3 regions of the Variovorax sp. R-27 genome follow, and region 2 is predicted to be linked to each of the others. Evidence: predicted binding sites of a transcription regulator. Region 2 holds the regulator's gene; each other region holds the start of a gene.
The links. The regulator sigma-54, encoded in region 2, starts transcription at its own class of promoters, with help from an activator protein. The targets are predictions, from matches to a motif close to TGGCANGNAANCTGCTTT.
Positions count from the first base shown of each region.

Region 1: the regulator sigma-54 is predicted to act here: its motif matches at 1,569-1,586, upstream of ACN9MV_RS18260 (flavin monoamine oxidase family protein).
Region 3: the regulator sigma-54 is predicted to act here: its motif matches at 4,837-4,854, upstream of ACN9MV_RS20635 (DUF2126 domain-containing protein).

Region 1 covers NZ_CP183984.1:3,896,927-3,903,135, forward strand. Annotated here, with positions in the region: gene ACN9MV_RS18260 (flavin monoamine oxidase family protein) at 1-1,533, opposite strand, end outside; gene ACN9MV_RS18265 (hypothetical protein) at 1,639-1,863, shown strand; gene ACN9MV_RS18270 (cell division protein ZapA) at 1,860-2,192, shown strand; gene ACN9MV_RS18275 (sulfite exporter TauE/SafE family protein) at 2,498-3,319, shown strand; gene ACN9MV_RS18280 (universal stress protein) at 3,395-3,820, shown strand; gene ACN9MV_RS18285 (helix-turn-helix domain-containing protein) at 3,827-4,789, opposite strand; gene ACN9MV_RS18290 (carbon-nitrogen hydrolase family protein) at 4,978-5,982, shown strand; gene ACN9MV_RS18295 (phenylacetaldoxime dehydratase family protein) at 6,000-6,209, shown strand, end outside.
Region 2 covers NZ_CP183984.1:646,759-652,967, forward strand. Annotated here, with positions in the region: gene lptB (LPS export ABC transporter ATP-binding protein) at 1-216, shown strand, start outside; gene rpoN (RNA polymerase factor sigma-54) at 234-1,835, shown strand; gene ACN9MV_RS02995 (phospholipase D family protein) at 1,846-3,453, shown strand; gene ACN9MV_RS03000 (LysE family translocator) at 3,461-4,108, opposite strand; gene ACN9MV_RS03005 (YceI family protein) at 4,128-4,772, opposite strand; gene ACN9MV_RS03010 (YceI family protein) at 4,838-5,425, opposite strand; gene ACN9MV_RS03015 (cytochrome b) at 5,425-6,009, opposite strand; gene ACN9MV_RS03020 (ATP-binding protein) at 6,097-6,209, opposite strand, start outside.
Region 3 covers NZ_CP183984.1:4,394,247-4,400,455, reverse strand. Annotated here, with positions in the region: gene ACN9MV_RS20640 (circularly permuted type 2 ATP-grasp protein) at 1-1,188, opposite strand, end outside; gene ACN9MV_RS20635 (DUF2126 domain-containing protein) at 1,251-4,763, opposite strand; gene ACN9MV_RS20630 (DNA internalization-related competence protein ComEC/Rec2) at 4,935-6,209, shown strand, end outside.

The DNA.
Region 1 (6,209 bases), 3.3 Mb from region 2:
CTGCCAGGCCGGAATGTAGGAAGCGTGCTCGCCAGCCAGCGCGATGCGGCCGTCGACCTGGCACAGGTTCTTGTAGTGCTTCTGGCGCGTCTCGTCGGTCCACATGCCGTAGCAGCCGTGCGTGCCGGGCACGCGGTGCCAGCCCACGGAAATGCCGTTGTCGAATTCGCTCGCGTACTGCGGATGCAGCTGCGTGCCGAACTCGACCGCGCGGCGCACGCGCTCCTCGGGCGCCATGGCGGTGAATTCGTAGGAGTTCGGGCCGTCGAACACGTAGGCGCCCAGCACCACCGACTTGCCCTTGGCGCCATAGCGCGTCGAGGGATACGAAATGCGCGAGATCGGCAGGTCTGTGTAGCTGATGCCGCCGTAGATGTGTTCGTCTTCTTCCCAGAAGCGGCGCTTGAACTGCAGGCCCACCTTTACTGATGCGCCATAAGGCACGGCGTTGATGGCCTCCTGCATTGCCGAGCCCACCTGGATGTCGATCTGGCTGAGCACCGACAGCGGAATGGTGCACAGGCACCAGTCGGCCTTGGCCTGCGTGACCGCGCCGCCCTTTGATGCATCGGTGTAGGTGACCGTCACGCCGCGGTCGTTCTGCTCGATCTTCGTGACCTTGGCGCCGTAGCGGATCAGGCTGCCGACCTCCTTCTGGAAGGCCTTGGCGATCATGTCCATGCCGCCCACGGGCTGGAAGATCGCGCTCTGGAATTCGTAGTCTTGCCCGCTGGCGATGTAACGCCAAAGATTCGATTGCAGCAGCTCGCTCATGTCGAGCGGCTTCGACGGCTTGGCCAGCGGCATGAGGCCGCCGCCCGCATCGACTTCGTAGCCGCGGCGGTCGCTGCTGATGGTGCCTTCGAGATAGCGGAACTGCGTGTCGAGCGCGCCCCAGCGGCGCAGGCCTTCGAGCAGTTTCTCTTTGTCTTCTTTCGTCAATGCCGCGTCGAGGTTGCCTTGCGTCGTGGCCTTGCCGAGCAGCTCGGCGACGTAGCCCTGGTAGTCGGCCTGCACGTGGCGGTAGCGCTGCGGCTTGCCGCCGTAGGCCTTGCTCGAATGCACCAGCGCGTTGTAGTTGACCTGGACGAAGGGCTCCAGCGCCACGCCCAGCCGCTTGCAGTAGCCCAGCACTGCATGGTGGTGATAGGGAATGCGCCACGGCCCCGGATTGAAGTACTCGCCCTTGGCGAAGCCGCATTGCTGCACGGCGCCACCCAGCTCGGTGAAGGTGTCGCCGCCGCGCAGCGTCCAGCACCGGCCGCCCGCGCGATTGCTGAACTCGAGGACCTTGACCGAGTAGCCTGCGTTGCGCAGTTCGAGCGCGGCGGCCATGCCGGCCAGGCCTGCGCCAAGAACCAGCACCGACGCACCCTTCTTTGCGCCATCGAGCTTCGGTGGTCCGCTGTAGTTGGATTCGGCGGCAAAGCCCAGCGAGGTCATCGCCTGGTACATCGCGCCGCCCCCTGCGGTCTTGCCGATGAGCGTAAGCAGGTCGCGCCGACTGAATAAAGTGTTGTTCTTCGTGGTCATTGACAGGCTATTGGAGTTTGAAAGGCAACTGGAAGGCAGCAGAATCCATGCCACGCCCAGGCACCGCCTGGGGGCCGCTTCCTTGGGAAACTACAATCGCCAACCATGCCCGCCTCCAGCCCTATCGATCAGATCGCCGAGCGTGTTGAACGACTGCTTGTGCGTCACGAAGAGGTGCAACGCACCAATGCGCTGCTGCAGGAGCAGGTCGATGCGCTCACGCGCGAACGCGACGCCCTGAAGTCGCGGCTCGTTGCGGCACGCACGCGCCTCGATGCCCTGCTCGAACGGTTGCCGGCTGAACCACCCTCCGAAGACTCCCCCGCATGAAGCAGATTGAAGTACAGATCATGGGCCAGAGCTATCTGCTCGGCTGTCCCGATGGCGGCGAGGCGCAGCTGCGCGAAGCCGTCGAACGCGTGGACGCAGCCATGTGCAAGATCCGCGATGCCGGAAAAGTCAAGGCCCGTGACCGCATTGCGGTGCTGGCTTCGCTGAACCTGGCGTTCGACCTCGCCGCGCAGCAGGCCGCTGTTGTCGCAGCGCCCGCGGCACCAGTTGCCACTTCGGCTGCAGACAGCGTCGAAACCGACGCGAAGGCCACGCAGCTCATCCAGAAACTCGATCAGGCCCTGGCTGGCGATGGACATTTACTCTGAATAAGGCTGGCACGAAGACGGACGAGGCGTAAAATCCAGTCCGTCTGCAGACTGTGTCGGGCTTAATATTTCCTTGTTCCAATGCTCTCCGGAGCCGGGCTTGGTACATCGCTCGACGGGCGTGATCATCTCGCGTCAGATGAACCCGAAGTCCTGCTGCCCTCGCCCACCTGAACCCTGGTTCAGGATGCGGGTCCGGCACATCACCTGCAGACACCTTTTCCTGCCACGGCCCCCTGCATCCATTGCTCGGGGCCGTTGCTTTTTCCAGCCCCTCACTTCTCTTGCGTGACTTTCCCGTGAATATCGCTGCCCTGCTCGACCCTCTCCTGATCGCCGAACTCGCCGCTCTCGGCCTCGGCACCGGTTTTCTCGCGGGCCTGCTGGGCATCGGCGGCGGCATGCTGATGGTGCCGTTCATCACGATCATCATGGGCCATCGCGGCGTGCCGGCCGACCTCGCGGTGAAGATGGCAATCGCCACCTCGATGGCGACGATCATCTTCACCTCGGTGTCCAGCGTGCGCGCGCACCACCGGCGCGGCGCCGTGCGCTGGGACATCGTGCGGCGGCTCGCACCCGGCATCGTCATCGGCAGCCTTGCTGGCAGCCTGGGCGTGTTCTCGCTGCTCAAGGGCACGGCGCTGGCCATCTTCTTCGCGCTGTTCGTGGGCTTCTCGGCCACGCAGATGTTCCTCGACAAGAAGCCCGCGCCCACGCGGCAGATGCCGGGCACGGGCGGCCAGCTCGCGGCGGGCGGCGCGATCGGCTTCATCTCCGGCCTCGTGGGCGCGGGGGGTGGCTTCATCAGCGTGCCGTTCATGACGTGGTGCAACGTGTCCATTCACAACGCGGTGGCCACCAGCGCGGCGCTGGGCTTTCCGATTGCAGTGGCGAACGTGCTCGGCTATGCGGTCAGCGGCCAGTCGGTGCAAGGCCTGCCGGCCGGCTCCTTCGGCTATATCTGGCTGCCCGCGCTGGCCGTGATTGCGCTGTGCAGCGTGTTCACCGCACCGCTGGGCGCGAAGGCGGCGCACAGCCTGCCGGTGAAGAAGCTCAAGCGCGTATTCGCGAGCATCCTGTACCTGCTCGCGGCCTACATGCTCTGGAAGGGCCTGCACGGCTGATCTGGCCGGGCAAAGCCCTTCGGGCCTGAGGTACGCCCCGTTGCGGTGCGCGGAGCCGCGCCGTATAAGGGTTTCATGAAAATCCTCATCGCCGTCGATGGCAGCGCCTACACCCGCAAGGCGCTCGACTACCTGCTTGCCAATCGCGCCATGTTCGTGGACGGGCATCAGCTGGTGGTGGTGCACGTGTGCACCGGCATCTCGGGCCATGTCGCGCGCCACCTGAGCAAAGAATTGGTGACGGACTACTACGCCGAGGAAAACGCCAAGGTGCTCGACCCGGTGAAGGCGCTGTTCGCCGAGAGCGGCGTGAGCAACTACACGATCGACTCGCGCCACGGCCATGTGGCCGAGGAAATCCTCAAGTCGGCCGCGGCGGCACAAGCTGGGCTGATCGTGCTCGGCACCCATGGCCACGGCATCTTCGGTCGCGCACTGATGGGCTCGGTCGCCACCAAGGTGGTCGCCGAAACCAACACGACGGTGATGCTGGTCCAGTAGCCCTTCTTACTGCATGCGCTGCTGCCGCCATTCGCGCGGCGAGCAGCCGAAGCGCTCGCGGAACGCGCGGCTGAAATGCGCCGCGTCGTTGAAGCCGCGGCCATAGGCAATCTCGGCCACCGGCCGGCCCGCGAGGCGCGGCTCCAGCAGGTCGCGGCTGCACGCCTCCAGCCTGCGCTCCCAGATGTACTGCGACGGCGTCAGCGGCTCGCTCCTGAACACGCGGTGGATGTGGCTCACCGACACGCCCAACCCCGCCGCCAGCGTGCCCACCGACAGCGACGGGTCGGCCAGCTGCTCGTCGATGAGCCGCTTCACGCGCGCGAGGTGATACGCCGTGAGATTGCTGAGCGACGGCGCACTCGCCGCGGGCAGCGTCTGCAGCCCCGCCACCAGGATGTTCTGAACGCCGTTGGCCACAGCAAGCGCCGACGCGGGCTGCAGCGTGTCGATGTCTTCGCGCAGCGTGTGGATCATGCCCAGCAGCAGGTGCCCCGCGCCCGCACGGCCTGACACCGTGGTGGCCGTCAGCGCCTCGGTGTCGCGCAGTTCGCTGCGCAGACGTTCGCCGGGCAGCTTGAGCACGATCTGCTCGAAGGACTCGTCGAACAGCAGCTGATAAGGCCGCGTGCTGTCGTACAGCGCGAAGTCGCCGGCCGCGAGCACGGCGTCGCGGCCGTCCTGCCGCACCACGCCACGGCCGCGCGCCTGGATGCTCACGAGAAAGTAGTCGTCGCTGGAGTGCGAGATGTGCCCCGGCGTGCGCATCACCTTCTGCGGGCTCGAGGTGACGACCGACACGTCGAGCCCGGGCAGCGCGTGCTGGCGGATGCTGCCTTCGAAATCGCAGGTATCGCCTTCGCGCACCGGATCGCAGCCCAGTTGCACGTAGACGTTGCAGATCATGTCGGTCCAGTAGGCAAGCCGCTGGTCCCGCGGGACGGCGTCGGTGCTGAGCAACTGGGTCATCGGGGGGTCCTCGGAAAGCCTTGGCAACAAGGGCATGCAACGCTGGAACAAGAACGCCGCCAATCCGGGTCAAGGCGTTCCGGCGGCGCGAATTTACGCTTCAAGCAACCCGCATGCCACAGCGCAAACCCGGTGCGCCGTAGGTGCGGAAGACGCCTCGTTACTTTCATTGCATCTGGAGAACCACCATGCCGACCACCGTCCACCCCAAGCTGCGCGTTGCCGCCGTACAGGCCGCCCCCGTGTTCCTCGACCTCGACGGCACCATCGACAAGACCATCGACCTGATGGCGCAGGCCGCGAAACAGGGCGTGCAGCTCGTCGCCTTTCCCGAAACCTGGGTGCCCGGCTATCCGTGGTGGATCTGGCTCGATTCGCCGGCCTGGGGCATGCAGTTCGTGCAGCGCTATCACGACAACTCGCTGGTCGTAGGCTCGGCCGAGTTCGACCGCATCAGGGAGGCAGCGCGCAAGCTCAAGATCTGGGTTTCGCTCGGCTACAGCGAGAAGGCGGCGGGCAGCCTCTACATTGCGCAGGCGCTCATCGACGACCAGGGCAACACAGTGCAGACGCGGCGCAAGCTCAAGCCCACGCATGTGGAGCGCACGGTGTTCGGCGAAGGCGACGGCTCAGACCTCGCCGTGGTCGAGACGGCGCTGGGCAACATCGGCTCGCTCTCGTGCTGGGAGCACCTGCAGCCGCTGAGCAAGTACGCGATGTATTCGCAGAACGAGCAGATCCATTGCGGCGCATGGCCGAGCTTTTCGCTGTACCGCGGCGCGGCCTACGCGCTGGGCCCCGAGGTCAACAACGCCGCGAGCCAGGTGTATGCGGCCGAGGGCCAGTGCTTCGTGGTCGCGCCCTGCGCCACCGTGTCGAAGGCCATGAGCGAGCTGATGTGCACCGACGCGGGCAAGCAGCAGATGCTGCGCACTGGCGGCGGCTTTGCGCGCATCTACGCGCCCGACGGTTCACCCCTGGGCACGCCGCTGGCGGAAGACGAAGAGGGTCTGGTCATCGCCGACATCGACCTCGGCATGATCTCGCTCGCCAAGGCGGCGGCCGATCCCAGCGGCCACTACTCGCGGCCTGACGTCACCCAACTGCTGCTCAACAAGACGCGCCGCGAACCCGTGGTGGTGCAGCACACGCCCGAGCCTGAAAGCAGCGTGCCCGAGCCGGTCGCGGCCTGAACCCAAGGAGGCACGCCATGGAATCCGCCATTGCCGAGCATCTGAAGTGCCCTCGCACGCGGCACCGTCGCGTGGAAGACGACTACACGCCGCCCTACCCCGTGTGGTCGGCCCGTGCGCCAACATCGGTGAAGCAGGTCGTGATGGGCTACTTCGGCGTGCAATCGCGCGGCCCCGAAATACAGGGCCGCGCCTGCGCCGCGCTGATGAAGATCGCCCGCGACTTC
Region 2 (6,209 bases):
ATCGCGGTGATCGAGATCCAGCGGATCATCAGTTTCCTGAAGGAGCGCGGCATCGGCGTGCTCATCACCGACCACAACGTGCGTGAAACGCTGGGCATCTGCGATCACGCTTTCATCATCAGCGACGGGCATGTGCTGGCACAAGGCACACCCTCGGAGATCGTCGACAACGCCGAAGTACGCAGGGTGTACTTGGGCGAACACTTCCGCATGTAAGGGCGGGAGCGGTTCCCATGAAGCAAGGGCTATCCCTTCGCGTCTCGCAGCATCTGGCGTTGACGCCACAGCTGCAGCAGTCGATCAGGCTGCTTCAACTCTCCACGCTCGAACTGAGCCAGGAGGTGGAGCAGATGCTCGACGAGAACCCGTTCCTCGAGCGCACTGCGGAAGAAGCGGCGCGCGAGGAATTCGGGCTCGACACGGCCGATGCCCCGGTGCCGCGCGACGACGGCGGCGATAGCGGCGACGGCGAAAGCGACTTCGCTTCGCCCGCCGCCAGCACGTCCACTGCTTCCACCGAAACCAGCACCACCACCACGGCCGACACCGACGGCCCCGCTGCCGAAATCACCGAGCGCGAGCCCGACTGGGAAGGCGACGGCACCGTCGACATGGCGCCCGACGACAGCGAATGGGGCAGCGATGCACCCGCGCGCCAGAACAACCTCGGCGACGACGAACGTGCCGACGCCACCGAACTCGCGCGCAGCCAGGAGTCGCTGCAGTCCTTCCTGCACCGCCAGGCCCTGAGCCTGCGCCTGAACGAGAACGACAGCGCCGCGCTGCGCTTTCTCATCGAATCGCTCAACGACGACGGCTACCTGGAAGACTCGCTGCCCGCACTGGCCTCGGGCCTGGCCGGCGACGACAACGACCAGTTCGACGACCTCGTGCATCACTTTCAGGTGGCGCTCGGCCTGCTGCAGAGCCTGGAACCCGCCGGCGTCGGCGCGCGCGACCTCGGCGAATGCCTGGGCATCCAGCTGCGCGCCCTGGCCCGCGAGGACGAGACCGACGAGGAAGAGCTGGTCCGCAAGACCGCCATCGCCATCTGCAAGCAGCCAATGGAGCTGCTCGCGCGCCGCGACTTCAAGCGCCTGGCCACGCTCACCCGCAGCAACGAGGAGCTGGTGCGCTCGGCGCTGCAGATCATCGCGCGGCTCGAGCCCAAGCCGGGCCGGCGCTTCGTCGACGTCGAGCGCAACATCGTCATTCCCGACGTGATCGTCACCAAGACGGGCCGCGGCACCAATGTGAAGTTCCGCGTCATGCTGAACCCCGAGGTGATGCCGCGCCTGCGCGTGCACGACATCTACGCCGGTGCGCTCAAGTCGCACAAGGGCGAAGGCAGCCAGGCGCTGTCGCAGCGGCTGCAGGAAGCGCGCTGGTTCATCAAGAACATCCAGCAGCGCTTCGACACCATCCTGCGCGTGAGCAACGCCATCGTCGAGCGGCAGAAGAGCTACTTCGTGCACGGCGAACTCGCGATGCGCCCGCTGGTGCTGCGCGAGATCGCCGACGAGCTGGGCCTGCACGAATCGACCATCTCGCGCGTGACCACCGCCAAGTACATGGCCACGCCCTTCGGCACGGTCGAGCTCAAGTACTTCTTCGGCTCGGCGCTCGGCACCGAGACCGGCGGCAATGCGTCGAGCACTGCGGTGCGCGCGCTGATCAAGCAGTTCGTCAGCTCCGAGAGCATCAAGAAGCCGCTGTCGGACAGCCAGATCTCCGAGATGCTGAAAGAGCAGGGCATCGAGTGCGCGCGCCGCACTGTGGCCAAGTACCGCGAGGCGCTGCGCATCGCGCCCGCCAACCTGCGCAAGGCCCTGTAGAAAGCCACCGATGACCCGCCGCCTGCCGTCGCTTTCGCGTTGTGGGCATTGGGTTTTCGTCATGGCGGCGGTCTTGCTGTTCGCAGGCTGCGCCACATTGCCCGACGAGGCGCCGCGCCCGCCCACCAAGGCCATGGCCGTGTCAGCCGACACCGCGCTCGGCAAGATCGCGCTGGCCTCGCAGCCCGACCCCGACCTGAGCGGCTTTCGCCTCATGCCCGGCGGCGACTTCGCCTTCGACACCCGTATCCAGCTGGCCCGTCGCGCGCAGCGCACGCTCGACGTGCAGTACTACCAGATCGAGAACGACGAGACCGGCCGCTACCTGATGCGCACCCTGCGCGACGCCGCCCAGCGCGGCGTGCGCGTGCGGCTGCTGATGGACGACCTCTACACCTCCGGCGAAGACGAGCTGCTGCTCGGCCTGGCCGCCACGCCCAACGTGGAGCTGCGCCTGTTCAACCCGTTCCCGGCCGGGCGCGGCAGCCTGCTGAAGCGCTTCAGCGCGTCGCTTTTCGACTTCAGCCGCGTGAACCGCCGCATGCACAACAAGCTGTTCATTGCCGACGGCGCGATGGCGGTGGCGGGCGGGCGCAACATCGGCAACCAGTATTTCAGGCGCACGGCGGGTGAGAACTTTCTAGACCTCGACACCTTCGTCACCGGCGCGCTGATCCCGCGGCTGGGCAGCCTGTTCGACCAGTACTGGAACAGCATCTACGTGCGGCCGATCCAGTCGGTGGTGGCCAGCGACCTGTCGCGCGAGGAGCTGCAGAAGCGCTTCGACATCGCCACCGGCCCCGACACGACGCCACCGCCGCCGCCGCCCGCACCTAACGACCTGCTTGGCTACAGCCCGATGGCGGAAGACCTGAACGCCGGCAAGCTCGGACTGATCTGGGCCACCGCAGAGGCCTACGCCGATTCGCCCGAGCGCGTGATCGGCAAGACCGCCTCATACGGCGGCGTGCCGCTGCTGGACGTCGACAGCGTGCGCTACAACGTGGTCGAGCAGATGCGCCGTGCGCGCTCCGAGGTGACCATCGTCTCGCCCTACCTCATTCCGGGCGCCTCGGGGCTGGAGGTGATGCGCGAGATCCGCGGCCGCAACGTGAAGATCAGCGTCGTCACCAATTCGCTGGCCGCCACCGACGAGCCGTTGGTGCACACCGCCTACCGCCGCTACCGGCCCGACATGCTCAAGCTCGGCGCCGACCTCTACGAACTGAGCTCCACGCGCACCCGGCGCAGCGTGCGGCTCGGCCTGTTCGGCACCTCGGTGGGCAGGCTGCATGCCAAGTCGGCGGTGATCGACCGGCGCATTCTTTTCGTCGGCTCGATGAATTTCGATCCGCGCTCGGAGACGCACAACACCGAGATCGGTCTCTTCATCCGCAGCCCCGAGATGGCGCAACAGGCGCTCAAGCTCATCGACGTGCTCAAGCAGCAGGGCGCCTACCGGCTGCGCTTTGCCGAGGGCAGCAACGAGTCGCGCATCGAATGGGTCAGCGACGACGCCGGCAAGCTCACTGTGCTGAGCGAGGAGCCCGACTCCGGCTTCTGGGACCGGACCATGCTCGAACTGCTGGCGCCGCTGACGCCGGAGAGCCTGTTGTAGCGTCGGCTCAGTTGCCGCGCACGGCCGACCAGATCAGCCGCAGGCCCAGCAGCCCCATCACGCCGCCGGCGGCCCGGTCGATCCAGACCTTGTAGCGCAGGTAGGCCGAGCGTGGCGCTGCCGAGGAAAGCGCCAGCGCCACGATGGCGTACCAGCCCGTCTCGATGCAGAAGATGACCGCCGGCACCGCCAGTGCGAGCACCAGCGGCACCTCGCGCGGCAGGAAGGCCGCGAAGATGCTGGCGTAGACCACGGCAGTCTTCGGGTTGCTGACCTGCGTGGCCAGGCCCAGCAGGAAGGTGCGGCCGCTACGGCCCTGCTGGCGCGGCGACCCGTCCGTCTCCTGCGCCGCCACGGCCAGCGGCTGCCGCGCGCCGCTCCAGATGCGAAAGCCCAGGTAGACGAGATAGGCGCCCCCCAGGCCCTTGATGGCCACGTACAGCGCCGGCACGGCCAGGAACGCCGCCTGCAGCCCGGCCAGCGCGGCAATCGCGAAGACCAGCCCGCCGGCACCCATGCCCAGCGCTGCGGCCAGTCCGTCGGTGCGCGAGGTCACGGCGGTGCGGGCCACCATCACGAAGCTGGGGCCGGGACTCATCGCGCCCACAGTCATGGCGCCGGCGATGCCGAGCAGCGAAAGGGTGGTGTCCATCATGGCCTTGCCTTCTCCGGTGTCACTGCACGTTGACCGCTTCGACCTGCACCAGCAGCTTCACCTTGTTCTCGAAGCCGAAGTTCAGCCCCCAGGTGATGCCCCAGTCGCTGCGCTCCACGGTCGTCTCGAAGTCGCCGCCGCACACCTGGCGGTTGATCAGCGGGCTCAGGTAGCAGTTGAAGCGCACGGCCTTCAGCGTCACCGGCTTGGTCTGGCCCATCAGCGTGAGCGTGCCGGGCACGTCGACCACCTTGCCGCCGCTGAAGTCGATGCGGTCGGCCACGAAGCGGCCGGTCGGAAACTCGGCCACGTTGAAGAAGTCCTTGCTCTGCACGTGGCGGTTGAGCAGGTCGACGCCGGTGTTGATGGAGCTGATGTCCATCGTGATGTCGACCTTGCCGCTGGCGCCGGTACCGTCGATCTGCACGGAGCCGTCCTTGGTGCTGAAGCGGCCCCGGTTGGTGGTGGTGCCGTAGTGGCCCATTTCGTACATCACGAAGGTGTGCGTCGGGTCGACCACGTAGTTGGCGTTTTTCACCGGCCCGCCCGCGGGCTTGGCGGCCACGGCCGGCGCGGTGTATTCGGGCCCTTGTGGTTGCTGCTGTGCCGTGGCGCCGGTGAACGCGGCGGCCGACAGGGCCGCGGCGAGAAGGAGCTTTTTCATGGCGTTGGTTGTGTGGGTCATGAAAGAGAAAAGTGAGTGAGGGGAGGGCAGGCCCATTCGGCCGTTCACAGCGGCCCGAGGCCTGTGAGCGTGAACTTGAAGCGCACCTGCACCTCGTTGCCGACCATCGAGGTGTCGGTCCATTCGCCGTCGCCCACCTTGTAGTCGAGCCGCTGGATCGTAAAGCTTCCGGTGGCCACCGCGTAGTTGCCGCCGGCCGCCGCGATGCTGACGGGCACCGTCACGTACTTGGCCGTGCCCTTGATGGTGAGCTTGCCCGCCATCTCGAACTTGCCGTCGCCCAGCGCCTTGATGGCGCTCGACTGGAAGCTTGCCTGCGGGAAATGCGCGGCGTCGAACCACGGCTGCTTGGGCAACTCGGCATCGCTCATCGGAACGCCGAAGCCTGCGCTGGCCGTGTCGATCTGCAGCGCGACGCTGCCGCCCTCGGGCTTCTTCGGATCGAAGGCGACGTGTGCGTCGAACTTCTTGAACGTGCCTTCCACCGGCACGCCCATCTGCTTGGTGACGAACACGATCTGGCTCTTGTCGGCAACGAGCTTCGCGGCCGCGGGCTCGGCGCCGGCCGGCAGCGCCATCGCGAAGGCCAGTGCCGCGAGCGACGGCAAGAGGCGGAAAAACAGTCGCTTCATCATCGAGCAGATTCCTTGCGTGGCCCGGGCCACATGCGTTTCAGAAGACCGTCGCGGTCGATCCAGTGGTGCTTGAGCACCGCCACCACGTGCAGCAGCGTGACGCCCGCCAGCACGAAGGCGCAGTTGCGGTGCAGCGGCTGCAGCACCGCCTCGGCGAAGTCGTGGTCGACAGGCACGAAGTCGGGCAGCGGCAGCACGCCGAACCACGCGACCGGCATGCCCATGGCCGAGCTGTAGGCCCAGCCGGACAGCGGCACCGCGAAGAACAGCAGGTACATCAGCGTATGGCTGATGCGGTAGCTGGCCAGTTGCAGCCGCGTCATGCCCGGCGGGAGCGCCGGCGGACGGTGCCCCAGCCGCCACAGCAGCCGCAGCGCCGAGAGCGCGAGGATCGTGATGCCCGCCCATTTGTGCCAGCTGTAGACCTTCAGCCGCAGCGGCGAGAACGGCAGGCCCGTCATGTAGATCCCGACGCCGAACGAGCCGACGATCAGGGCCGCAAGCAGCCAGTGCAGCGCGATCGCGAGCGGGTCGTAGCGCGGGTCGGCGGCGAGGGGAGGGGGGGATGTGTCGGTGGACATCGAAGGCAGGGCTGGCGGCCTGTGCGCGGAGCATATATCGGAAGCCATGACAGCACAGCAGGGCCCGTGCCAGCCCGGTGGCCTCGGTCAGCCCCGCAGCTGCTGCGCCTTCAGCAGCACGCCGCGCAGTTCGTCCGGCTGCACCGGCTTGCGCAGCGCATGCCAGCCGCGCTCGGCGGCGAGCCGCTGGGTGGCTTCGT
Region 3 (6,209 bases), 3.3 Mb from region 2:
GGCCACCAGCACGTTGCCGGCACGAATGGCCTGCAGCAGGCCGGGCACGCCGAGCGTGGAATCGGGGCGCAGCTCCAGCGGGTCGAGGAACTGGTCGTCGAGCCGCTTGATGAGGCCGTGCACCGGGCGCAGGCCCTGCAGCGTCTTGAGGTAGAGCCGCTGGTCGCGCACCGTGAGGTCGCTGCCTTCGACCAGCGTGATGCCCAGGTAGCGCGCGAGATACGCGTGCTCGAAGTAGGTTTCGTTGTACGGGCCGGGCGTGAGCAGCGCGATGTGCGGCGGCACGCCGGCCGGGCACATGCGCTGCAGGCCTTCCATCATGGCGCTGTAGGTGGCGGCCAGGCGTTGCACGTGCAGCGCCTCGAAGGCCTGAGGAAACTGCCGCGTGATGGCGAGGCGGTTTTCGAGCAGGTAACCCAGGCCCGAAGGCGCCTGCGTGCGCTGCGAAACCACCCACCAGTTGCCGTCGGGGCCGCGCGCGAGGTCGAAGGCTGTGATGTGCAGCCAGGTGTCGCCCGGCGGCTTCACGCCGTGCAGCGCGCGCAGGTAGCCGGGGTGGCCGCGCACCAGCGCCGGGGGAATGAGCCCCTCGGCCAGCAGCTGCTGCGGGCCGTAGACGTCGGCCATCACGCGGTCGAGCACGCGCACGCGCTGCAGCACGCCAGCCTCGATCTGGCTCCAGCTTTCGGGCGAGACGATCAGCGGGAACAGGTCGAGCGACCACGGCCGCTGCGGGCCGTTGGCGTCGGCGTACACGTTGTAGGTGACGCCGTTGTCGCGGATCTGCCGTTCAAGGCTGGCCGCGCGTCGGGGCAGGTCGTTGAAGCCGCCCGGGCCGAGCTGTTCGAAGAAGGCGTTCCAGGCGGGCGTGAGCGGCGGTTGTTCGCCGGAGGGGCCCTGTGTCTGCGTCTGGGATTGAGACTGCGACTGCGACTGCGACTGCGACTGCGATTGGGACTGCGACTGCCCGGCCGCCGGTGGTCGTTCGACCGCGGCGTCGTACAGCAGCGGGGCGGGCGCAGGGGCTGGCGCAGCCCCCGGCACCGGCCGTACAGGCGCTACCGCGGTGGCCTGCCCACGCAGTTCATCGAAATGGCCGGGCAGGGCCGGCGGGGCGAGCGCCGACGCCAGGGCCGCTGGAAACTCCAGTGCCTGGGCGTCGAACAGGGATTCGTTCAAAGGTTCCACAGGAGGGGGATTGTCACACTGCCTTCACGGGTATCCGTTTGGGCAGCGTGCTAAATGTCCCCTTATCGCCGCAGATCCAGCGTGAACGGGAATTCGCGGCTGCCCGGCAGCTCGATGGTTGCCGGGGGCGTGCGCATGAGTCCGGGTGTATGGCCGGTGCGGGTGAAGCGCGAGTGGCGGCGGCTTTCCGCCTCGTAGGCGTTGACCGGGAAGGTGTCGTAATTGCGCCCGCCCGGGTGGGCGACGAAGTACTGGCAGCCGCCAAGGGAGCGCTTCATCCAGGTGTCGACCAGGTCGAAGGTCAGCGGCGCGTGGGCCGGGATGCTCGGGTGCAGGGCCGAAGGCGGGTTCCAGGCCTTGTAGCGCACGCCGGCCACGAACTCGCCGACCACGCCGGTGGGCTGCAGCGGCAGCACCTTGCCGTTGACGGTGATGACGTGGCGGCTCTCGTTCAGGCCGGTCACGCGCACCTCGATGCGTTCGAGCGACGAATCAACGTAGCGCACCGTGCCGCCGGCCGAACCTTCCTCGCCCATCACGTGCCAGGGTTCAAGCGCGTTGCGCAGCGAGAGCTCCACGCCCATCGCCTGCATCTGGCCCACCAGCGGGAAGCGGAACTCGAAGTGCGGCGCGAACCAGTCGGCATCGAAGGCGAAGCCGGCCTGGCGCATCTCGCTGATGACGTCGTCGAAGTCCATCTTGACGAAGGTCGGCAGCAGGAAGCGGTCGTGCAGCTCGGTGCCCCAGCGGGTAACGGGCGCCTTGTAGGGCTCGTCCCAGAAGCGGGCGACCAGCGCGCGAATGAGCAGCTGCTGCGCGATGCTCATGCGCGCATGCGGCGGCATTTCAAAAGCGCGCAGCTCCAGCAGGCCGAGGCGGCCGGTGCTCGAGTCGGGCGAGTAGAGCTTGTCGATGCAGAACTCGCTGCGGTGCGTGTTGCCCGACACGTCGATCAGGATGTTGCGCAGCGTGCGGTCGACCAGCCAGGCCGGCATGTTCTGGCCATAGATCTCGCGGTTCTTCGCGATTTCCTTCAGGGCGATTTCCAGCTCGTAGATCTGGTCGTTGCGGGCCTCGTCCACGCGCGGCGCCTGGCTCGTCGGGCCGATGAACATGCCCGAGAACAGATAGCTCAGCGACGGATGGTTGTGCCAGTAGAGCAGCAGGCTGGCCAGCAGCTCGGGCCGGCGCAGGAAGGGGCTGTCGGCGGGCGTGGCGCCGCCCATCACGAAGTGGTTGCCGCCGCCGGTGCCAGTGTGGCGGCCGTCGGTCATGAACTTCTCGGCCGACAGGCGGGTTTCGAACGCGGCGTTGTAGAGAAACTCGGTGTGGTCGACCAGTTCCTTCCAGTTGTGGGCCGGGTGGATGTTGACTTCGATCACGCCCGGGTCGGGGGTGACGGCCAGCATCTTCAGGCGCGGGTCGCGCGGCGGCGGGTAGCCTTCCATCACGATGCGCACGCCCAGGTCGCGCGCGGTGGCTTCGACTGCTGCGACCAGGTCGAGATAGTCCTCCAGGCGCGCGAGCGGCGGCATGAAGACGTAGAGCACGCCCGAGGCACTGCCCTTCTTCTCGGCCGAGGGGCCGTTGGCGCGGCGCGGGTCGCGCACTTCGACGCACAGCGCGGTGCGCGTGACCCAGTGGGCTGATTCACCGCGCAGCGGCTGGCGGGTGGTCGATTTGTCGTCCGCATCGTCAGTTGCTGCTGCAGCCGATGCATCGCCTTCGCCGGCACTGCCCGGCGCCTGCATGCGTAGCGAGGCGGGCACGACGGGCGGTGCGCCGAAGGCATAGGGCACTGCGCCGAGGTCGGCCCCTGTGCCGGTTGTGCCTACGGCATAGCGCGCACGGTAGTCGGCCGCACTCGGCAGGGCGCCGCGCGGCGCGGTCGGGTCGCGTTCGATCAGGTAGGGGTAGTCGCCCTTGCTGGCCCACGGCTGCGAGTCGAGCGGCAGGCGGTAGCCCATGGGCGAGTCGCCGGGGATCAGGTAGAGCCGGTCGTCGCGCAGGAACCAGGGGCCGGTCTTCCAGGCCGGCCCTGCGAGCGCGGGGGCGTCGCCGTTCGCATTGCCGGGTTCGATGGGCAGCATGTAGCCGATCACCGCGTCGAGCTTCTGCGTGAACACGCGGCGCAGGCGCACGCGTTCGAGTTCGTCGTCGAGCTTCGACTCGAAGGGGTCGACGTTCACCGGCAGGCGGCGTTCGCGCCAGAGGTAGTAGTAGATGTCTTCGTAGCCTGGCTGGATGTAGCGCTCGGTCAGGCCGAGCTTGTGGGCCAGCACGGTGGTGAAGCGGCGCGCGTCTTCGCTCGTGTAGTGCGTGGGAAAGCGCTCGTCGGCAAACAGTTCGGGGTCGTGCCACAGCGTCTGGCCGTCGGCGCGCCAGAAGATCGACAGCGCCCAGCGCGGCAGTTGCTCGCCCGGGTACCACTTGCCCTGGCCGAAATGCAGGAAGCCGCCCTTGCCGTACTCGGCGCGCAGCTTGTGCACGAGCTCGGTGGCGTAGCCGCGCTTCGTGGGGCCGAGGGCGTCGGTGTTCCATTCGGGCGCGTCGCGGTCGCTGGTGGCCACGTAGGTCGGCTCGCCGCCCATGGTGAGGCGCACGTCGCCGGCCTTAAGGCGCGCATCGACTGCGTCGCCCAGGGCCAGTACTTCGGACCACTGTTCTTCGGTGTAGGGCTTGGTGACGCGCGGCGATTCGTAGATGCGCGTGACCTTCATCTCATGGCCGAACTCGACCTCGGATTCGTCGACGCCGCCCTCGATGGGCGCCGCGCTCGAAGGCGTGGGCGTGCAGGCCAGCGGAATGTGGCCCTCGCCGGCCAGCAGGCCCGAGGTGGCGTCGAGGCCGATCCAGCCTGCGCCCGGCAGGAACACTTCGCACCAGGCGTGCAGGTCGGTGAAGTCGACCGTGGTGCCGCTCGGGCCGTCGAGCGCCTTCACGTCGGGCGTGAGCTGGATCAGGTAGCCCGAGACGAAACGCGCGGCCAGCCCGCAGTGGCGCAGCAGTTGCACCAGCAGCCAGCCCGAGTCGCGGCAAGAGCCGCTGCCGCTGGTGAGCGTTTCTTCCGGCGTCTGCACACCGGGCTCCATGCGGATCAGGTAATTGACGTCTTGCTGCACCTGCTGGTTGATGCCGACCAGGAAGTCGATGGTGCGCTGCTCCTTGCGATCGATCTTGTCGAGGTAGGCCTGCAGCAGCGGCGTGGGCGCTTCGGTGACGAGGTAGGGGGCGAGCTCTTCAGCCTGCGAGGCCGTGTACTTGAAAGGAAAGTTCTCGGCCTGCGGCTCGAGGAAGAAGTCGAAGGGGTTGTAGACCGCCATCTCGACCACGAGGTCGACCGTGACCTTGAACTCGCGCGTCTTCTCGGGGAACACGAGCCGCGCCTGGTAGTTGGCGAACGGGTCCTGCATCCAGTTGACGAAGTGCTCGGCCGGCTCGACCCGCAGCGAATACGAGATGACGTTGCTGCGGCAATGCGGCGCGGGACGCAAGCGCACGACCTGTGGGCCCAACTGCACCAGGCGGTCGTATTTGTAGTGGGTGACGTGGTGGAGAGCGGCGTGAATGGACATGCGTTTTTGTGTGCAGTACTGCGAGATTGCATCGAAAAGATGTCTCTTGTGAGACGCATACTAGCCCAGATGCCAAGCAATTAACGCGCCACTGAGCGTGACTTTGGGGAGGGTTTGCATCATGGGTTCGGGAGTTTTTCGTTGACGCCGTTTCGTGCGTCCGGTGGTGCCATGGGTGGAGCGGGGGCGTTCGTGGCGCTGGGTGGCTCGCTGCTGGGAGCGGCCTTGCAGTTGCAGCAGGCGGTGCTTTGGCCGGCGTGGGCCTACGCCGGCTTGCTGTTCGTGGCAGTGGCCGGCCTGTGTTGGCGACGCATGCCGGGCAGGGGCCTGATGCTCATCGCCTTGCTATGCGGCGCGATGGCTGGCGCAGGGCTCGCGGGATGGCGCGCGGCGGTCTATGCGCACGGCGCGCTTGACCCAACGCTCGAAGGGCGCGACCTGCAGGTCACGGGCGTGGTGTCGGAGATGCCCCAGCGCAACGAAGCTGGAACGCAGTTCCGCCTGGATGTCGAGTCCGCGGGTTGGGCTGATCCGGATGCGCAGGGGCGGCCCGCGGTGCCCGATCGCATTGCACTCGGCTGGTATGCCGAAGGCTCGAGCCTGTGGAGCCGGGCGTCCCAAAGCCGCGCGCCCTTGACCAGCACCGTCGGCCCCCTGCACGCTGGCGAGCGATGGCGACTGACGGTGCGTCTGAAGGCGCCGCACGGCAGCCGCAATCCCCATGGCTTCGACAGCGAACTCTGGATGTGGGAGCAGGGCCTGCATGCCAGCGGCTATGTGCGAACCGGCGCGCGCGATGCGGCACCCATGCTGGTGGCAAGCACGTGGTGGCATCCCATCGAACGCGCACGCGAAGCCGTACGCGATGCCGTCTTCGAGCGCGTGCCCGACCGCGCCCAGGCCGGCGTGATCGCGGCCTTGGTCACCGGCGACCAGAGCGCCATCGACCGCTCGGGCTGGGACGTGTTCCGCGCCACGGGCGTGGCACACCTGATGTCGATCTCCGGCCTCCACGTCACGATGTTTGCCTGGCTGGCCGCGCACGTCGTCGGCCTGCTCTGGCGGCGCAGCGCGCGGCTGATGCTGCGCTTGCCGGCGCAGCAGGCAGCGTTGATAGGCGGCGTGCTGCTGGCCACGCTCTACGCGCTCTTCAGCGGCTGGGGTGTGCCCTCGCAGCGCACTGTGTGGATGCTGGCGACGGTCGCGCTGCTGCGCCTCACGGGCCGGCGCTGGCCTTGGCCGCATGTGTGGCTGCTGACGGCGGCCGTGGTGGTCGCGCTCGATCCGTGGGCCTTGATGCAGGCCGGCTTCTGGCTGAGCTTCGTGGCGGTGGGCGTGCTGTTCGCCACGGACGCCGCGGTGCCGGGCGAGCGGAAGACCGGCGCCGCTTCCCGCCTGTTGCAGTTCTTTCGCGAGCAATGGGTCATCACGCTGGCAATCACGCCG